One region of the Wansuia hejianensis genome, then DNA from elsewhere that is predicted to be linked to it. Evidence: riboswitches for the same ligand, from Rfam matches in the RefSeq annotation. Region 1 holds a riboswitch; the other holds the start of a gene.
The links. Region 1 has a riboswitch for cobalamin ahead of H9Q79_RS18335 (hypothetical protein). Riboswitches for the same ligand answer to the same signal wherever they lie in the genome.

Region 1 (3,416 bases):
CCGCGTCTGTGCCGGCGGGTTTCCAGGCAGATGTAATGCTCCATTTTTTCAGCGGCTTTTATGAGCTCCACCATCTTCCGGTTACAGCTTCCCAGCCTGACCCCTGCGTTAATCACCTTTCCGCACCGGCTCATAAGCTCCAGTGCTTCCCTGTACCGTTCCCCGCTGATTTCCCGAAACGGCTCTTCCGTCACTACACGGGCAGCCAAAAGCCTGGCCAACTGATAATCAATGTCATTGGTGTACAAAATCCCTGCTGCAAATGGTATATTTTCCTTTTGAAGACTCCGGAACACAGATATCCCTGTGCCGCACGAGGACAGGACAAAGATCTCCGGCTCCCCTTCCGGCCGCGGAAGCTCGATACTTCCAAAGCAGGGATCAAAAAAGCCGTTATCTATCTCATACAGATCCCTGATGATTTCTTCCCGGAATATTTCTTCTGGCACGCCGTAGTGTGATATGACATCTCCCTTCACACACATGATTTTATCTGAAATCTTCTGCGCCAGGTCAATCTCATGACTTCCATCCGCCTTAATAGGAACAAACTTTACATTCGTTCCCTGTACTGACAATGGAACACTGAAACTGTATACCTGCTGATTACTCTCATTGACATTTTCTTTTATAGTTGGTGTCTTTTCCTCATCTTCTTTGCTCCCCAGATAAATCTCACTATATGTGAACTTACCGGAAGCATTTGCTTTCAAATATAAGACGATATCTATCTGGTCCCCATTTACCTGCGCTGTCGATTTTTCTATATTAAACATAGGAAATGTGGTCCCGTCCGGCTTTTGAGCATTAATTTCCGCATTCCCGGAATTGTCAGTTCCCTCAGAAATCGACATTACAGCCTGGTCCCGCAGACTATCTACAGCTGAAAACTCCAAAAATCCCTGCTCTTCTTCCATCTCCGGGATATCGCAGTAAACATCTTTATCCGTATACCAGGAATCCTCTTCCGTCACTCCCGGTACGACAGTTAACCTCTGTCCGAGTTTTTCTTCTTCCACCTGGAAACGGAAGCTATAACCGCCCATTACCTGTTTGATTCCTTCAATTACAGGAGTCTTGTCAGTATCCTCCCTGGAACCTATGTAGATACGGTCATAGTCGTTATTCTCTGTATATACTGTGACTATTAACTGTCCTTGATCTTTTTTTAATTCTGTCTTCTGGATCTCGAACTTTCGTTCGGCCTGTGTCTCCTCAGTTTCTGCGCCTGAAATTGCCGGATTTTCGCTGTCCTCCCTGCCGTCCGGTTCAAGACTGTTCTTCTCTTCAGACTGAGCTTTACCGCTGTCTTTACCTGAAGTATCTGTATCGTCTGATCCCTCAGGCACTTTAGAAGCTTCCGGCGTTCCTGAAACTGACGGAGCTATCATTGTTTTGCCCTGCGTCGTTTTCTTGCTGTCCGCACTGCCGGTATCTGTGTCTTTCTCCGGATTCTGTGTCTGTGGACTTTGTTTACCGCTCTCCTCCGTCTCTGTCGTTTTCTGACTTTCCGAAGAGCCCGGCTTCGGTGTCAGGCTGTCATTGCCCTGGCTTTCTGTTCCTTCCTGGGGTCTGTTCTCAGTCTGGCTCTGTGTTTCCGGAGTATCCGCATACACACCTGACGCCATTCCCAGCACCATCAGCGATGACAGAAAAGCTGCCAGAAACCTCTTCATGTTTCCTTTCATTTTCTTCTCCTTCCTCAAAGGCAAATTGCCCGGATGACGGCCTTTTGAGAGGCGGCCGGATTCCTGTCAATGTAGCTTCCCGGTACATGACAGACTATCACCCATGAAGAAACCATAGAAGCAAAAATGGCATCTGTCTTCTCTGGAGAAGGCAGATGCCATTTTAAAGATACAGTTCATTTCTCGGATATTAGAAATAAACTGATCCTGTTCAGTCATCTTATGAATACACACTTTCTTCGGAAGCTGTTCACTAACCTTTTCAGCAGGTTTCCTGGCTTGCAGATCTTCGCTTGGCTATGCCTTCTCACATTCTAAATGCAATGGCTTCTATAGCTTCACTCCCTGCTTACAGTGACCGGATCGCTCAGGACTTACACCTGATTCCCTTTTAACCGGACAGATCACTCTGCCGGCACTGAAAATCCCTGTATTTAACTGTCCATATTATAACAGATAGAAATTATAATATCAAGTAATTAGGTTCTTTTTTCTACGATCTTGTTTTTCCCATCTTTCAATGCTATTATATTTTTAGCTGAATTTTCTAAACATACCACTTGTTTTTCACTGTTGATATCATGGAGGGCTACCCTTGACACAGACATGGAAATACCTGATTCAGACAGCCGACGGGCTGGCGGGCCAGTTCGGCGCCGACTGCGAGGCCGCTGTCTGTGACCTGATAGAATATGCGCCGGAAAAATCCATTGTTTATATCGTCAACGGCCACGTCACAAACCGTAAACCAGGCGACGGCCCATCTGCCCAGATCCTTGCAGATCTCAAACGGGAAAACTATCTTCCCAAGGACAGGCTGGGACTGCTGAACAGCACGCCTGACGGACGCCTGCTGAAATCCAGCGTTCTCTATATACGCAACGAAAAGAGCACCCGGATCGACTATCTTCTGACCATACACCACGATATCACCGCCCTGTCCGCCGTCAGCCAGTCACTGGAATGCCTTGTGGCGCCATATGCGCGGGACTCAGAATCAAGCGTCACCGCTTCTGCCCCGCCAAACGTAAATACTTTTCTGGACAGTCTGATCCGGCAGTCTGAAAAGCTGATCGGTAAACCCGCGGCTCTCATGAATAAAGAAGAGAAAATAAGAGCCATACGCTTTCTCAGCGAATCAGGCGCTTTCCTCATCACACGGTCCGGCGAAAAGGTTTCCAGATTCTTTGGAATTTCAAAATTTACGCTATACAGCTATATGGATACAAGCGGAAGAAAATAAACGATAGAAACCCTGGGGGAGAACGCTTACATGCAAACGGAAATCATTACAGATTACAAACTTTTGCTGGATACCGCCGTTCTGGCAGGTCAGATCATGCTGCAGAACGGGGCGGAGATATACCGCGTCGAGGATACGATTCAACGGATTCTGGAGCTGTCAGGCTTCCAGTCGACTGAAGCATATGTCACTGTCACAGGCATGTTCGTCACTCTTGACGACCCTTATCACGATTCTCTGACTGTCGTCAAGCGGATACGGAGCCGGGACACAAACCTGTATAAAATATACCTGACCAACGATATTTCCAGAAAACTCTGTGAGGGACAGCTTACCCTTAAGCAGGCGAATTATGAACTGAAGCGCCTGCCCCGCTCACTCTATACACGGTGGCTGCGTTATGCCAGCGTTCCTGTGATATCAGCCGCATTCGCTTTGATCTTTGGCGGAAATCACATGGATGCCCTGGGCGCCGGAATAGATGG
Region 2 (3,416 bases), 400 kb from region 1:
CAATTCTATCCGCGACAACGCAACACATTTATAGAATGTCCGGCTTCCAATCTCCTCAAGCTTTCCGGGAAATCGAATGTCCCTAAGACCTGCACATCCTGAAAACACTTCACTATCCAATAGCCTCATACCACATGCTTTTCGAAATATTACTGTCTGCAGCCTTTTGTTGTTCTGAAATGCTCCTGACTGTATTTTATAAAGAGAAGATGGAAAGTGAAGCTTTTTCAGCTTGCTGCAGCCACTGAAGGCTCTCTTGTCAATTTTTCTCAAATTCTCCAAACGGACAGTATTCAGGGAAGTACATCCCATAAAAGCCTCTTCACCGATCTGCCGGATATTTTCCAGATTAGCAGCCTGAATCCGAATATTATTTTTCATCGCATATTTTACAATTTTAGTATCCTGGCTGTCCATCGAAAACACTTTTTCTCTTAATGCTTTTTTCCCTGCCGCTTTGCTGCAGCGGCTTATCACCATTACACCCTCCATCTCAAATCCCTCCCTCAGGTAGCCCACATCTTTAGGATTAATCTTCAGCACAGGCAATGCACGTGATCACTGCCCAAAACTCATATGGCAAAAAAGGGTACAAAAAAGAAACGTCCTCTTGCCTTAGACATTTTCAAAGCTCACAGTGTGCATATCACCCACGTTTTGTGTTCTGGCTTTGGTTCACCCGCAGAATGCGCCTTCCCAGAATTTCTTGACCCCAGTGGCATTTGTGCATTCCTTGTCCCCATTCACAGCTCGGAAGATGAGTCGCTTTACAACGTTTCCTTTAAACAGAGATAACTCTCTGACCGTGGTGCAGCACTGCCCGCTCTTATTCAGATGCGGAGTATATGATTTTATTTTTTGCAATAAGAACAGCCGTTAAGCAAATATTATTCCAGGGCCTGCAAAGCTGCCTTTTATTACAGATAATCACTGCAAGTACAAAGAGCCCGGCTTGCCGGACTCCCGCGCCGGAGCGCTGCCGCCTCAGCGGCCATATTTCCTTAGCGCGCGTGTGCATCCCCCGGAAGGTTTTATTTCATAGGAGGAACTTTCCTATGAAACAAAAAAACTTCTCCTAAATTGGAGAAGCTCTGCTAAATTCAGTCTGTGCGTACTTCTCCTACACCGATCATATCCTCCTATCGATGTATTCTTAGAGAAAACAGTAGGTAATTGTGGGCTTTCCACACAATCGGGATCCCTCCCGTATGGCTCCGTAATTTCACCGGATTCCCTATTATCGCCTTCCGCCGGCAGACTGTATCCTGTTATTATTCAATTGCAAAAGATCAAAATATCAAACTTTTGATCTTATTTATGATACCTTCATTTTATTAGAAAGTCAAGAATATTGTGAAATAATTGTGTATTGAATTTTTGTAAAACCGGATGGGCCTGCGTTTACAGCTTGACAATCAAACATTTTGCCGATATACTAAAGTCAATTAAATGCAATGAGGTGTCTGTGTTTCATTCCACAGGATAATAGGGAAGCCGGGTTAGAATCCCGCACGGTCACGCCGCTGTAATTGCGTAGTCTTTGCCACATATGTCACTGGGCAACCGGGAAGACGGTAAAGATGATGATGCATGAGTCAGAAGACCTACCCATTGTATGTAATTATGCCATTGTTACGTGCGATGACAAGGCGTAAGACAGCCCGTTTCCGGCTGTCTGGGCCCATCTAAATCCAAGCAGTCAGATGCGGCTTTTTTTGTGCGCAAATTGCGTGCCGCCGGAAGAATGGAGCCGGCTCAGAATGAAAGGAGAAATGTATGAGCAAGAAACAAAAGAAACTCGTTGTACTGGCCGCCGCCCTGGCCCTCTGCTTCGGCATTGTGCCTGCTGCCAATGCCATGCACATTATGGAGGGATACCTGCCGCCGTCCTACTGTATCCTCTGGGGAGTAATCTGTATTCCCTTTTTACTGGCAGGATTTTTTAAGATTAACAAGACGGTGAAGGAAAACCGGAGAGCCCTGACGCTGATCGCAATATCCGGGGCGTTCATCTTTGTTATTTCTTCATTGAAGATCCCGTCAGTAACCGGGAGCTGCTCTCATATGACCGGAACCGGGCTCGGGGCAATTCTCTTCGGACCGGCTACCGTCAGCGTTTTGGGAATCATTGTCCTGCTGTTCCAGGCGATCCTGCTGGCACACGGCGGACTGACCACCCTCGGCGCCAACTGCTTTTCTATGGCAATTGCCGGACCCCTGGTATCCTTCGGTATCTACGCTGTCTGCAGAAAATGCAAGGCGAACCGCAGAATCAGCGTATTTCTGGCTGCCGCCATCGGTGATCTTTTTACATACTGTGTAACCGCCTTCCAGCTGGCAATCGCCCATCCTTCAGAGGCGGGCGGCGTCGGTGCATCCTTTGGAAAATTCCTTGCCGTCTTTGCACCCACCCAGGTGCCGCTGGCAGTGATCGAAGGCATCCTGACCGTTGTAATCATCATCGCCATGGAGTCCTTCGCAGCGAAGGAACTGAAGTCCATCGGCTTTATGAAGGAGGCAGCAGAATGAGTAAGAATAAAAAGACTGTAATCATCTTATTAATAGTAGCCGCTTTAATTGCCATCATCCCGTTTTTCGCTCTGAGAGGCGCCGAATTCGGCGGTTCCGATGACGCCGGAAGCCAGGTTGTGGAAGAAATGTCTCCTGGTTACGAACCATGGTTTACCCCGGTTCTGGAATCAGCCATCGGCGGAGAGCTTCCCGGTGAGATCGAAAGCCTTCTCTTCTGCGTGCAGACCGGCCTGGGAGTGGGGATTCTCTGTTTCTTCATCGGCAGATTTTATGAACGCAAGAAGCTCGGCAAAGTGAGCGAGGAACTATAGGCAAGCTGTATAGAACTCCAGAGGAATTCATTCCATGATAGTGATCGATAAACTATGTTACAACTCTAAATTAAGGTATGTGAACGCCGGTGAGAAATTTGCTTTCGCGCTGATCACACTCTGTATGTGTATCATCAGCCGTTCGATTCTCATGGCTGTTCTCGTCCTTATAGTGAACGGGATTCTGACAGTCGGAAAGGGCGGAATCCCGTTCTTCCGTTACTGGAAGCTGCTGATGATCCCCCTGGTATTCCTTCTGTTGTCCACTCTCGCAATACTCATCAACTTCTCAAAAACACCGCTGGACGCTTATGCGATTCCAGTCGGCAGCATTTACATCACCAGCAGCTGGCATTCCGTATACGGCGGGCTGCAGTTGATTTTCACCGCCCTGGCCAGCGTCTCCTGCCTGTATTTTCTGTCCCTGAATACTCCGATGACAGATATACTGAATGAACTCAGGAAACTACACGTGCCTGGTTTGATCATTGAACTGATGCTGCTGATATACAGGTATATTTTCGTACTTCTGGAGGTTGCCGGAAACATCCTGACCTCTCAGAATTCCCGCCT

Region 2: another riboswitch for cobalamin. It lies ahead of H9Q79_RS03970 (energy-coupling factor ABC transporter permease); the one in region 1 lies ahead of H9Q79_RS18335 (hypothetical protein).

The regions. Positions count from the first base shown of each region.
Region 1 is NZ_CP060635.1:1,244,019-1,247,434, forward strand. It holds gene H9Q79_RS18335 (hypothetical protein) at 1-1,688, opposite strand, end outside; cobalamin riboswitch at 1,936-2,126, opposite strand; gene H9Q79_RS05715 (helix-turn-helix transcriptional regulator) at 2,284-2,931, shown strand; gene H9Q79_RS05720 (threonine/serine exporter family protein) at 2,962-3,416, shown strand, end outside.
Region 2 is NZ_CP060635.1:846,215-849,630, reverse strand. It holds gene H9Q79_RS03975 (leucine-rich repeat domain-containing protein) at 1-492, opposite strand, end outside; cobalamin riboswitch at 638-823, opposite strand; cobalamin riboswitch at 1,440-1,626, shown strand; gene H9Q79_RS03970 (energy-coupling factor ABC transporter permease) at 1,777-2,529, shown strand; gene H9Q79_RS03965 (energy-coupling factor ABC transporter substrate-binding protein) at 2,526-2,843, shown strand; gene cbiQ (cobalt ECF transporter T component CbiQ) at 2,878-3,416, shown strand, end outside.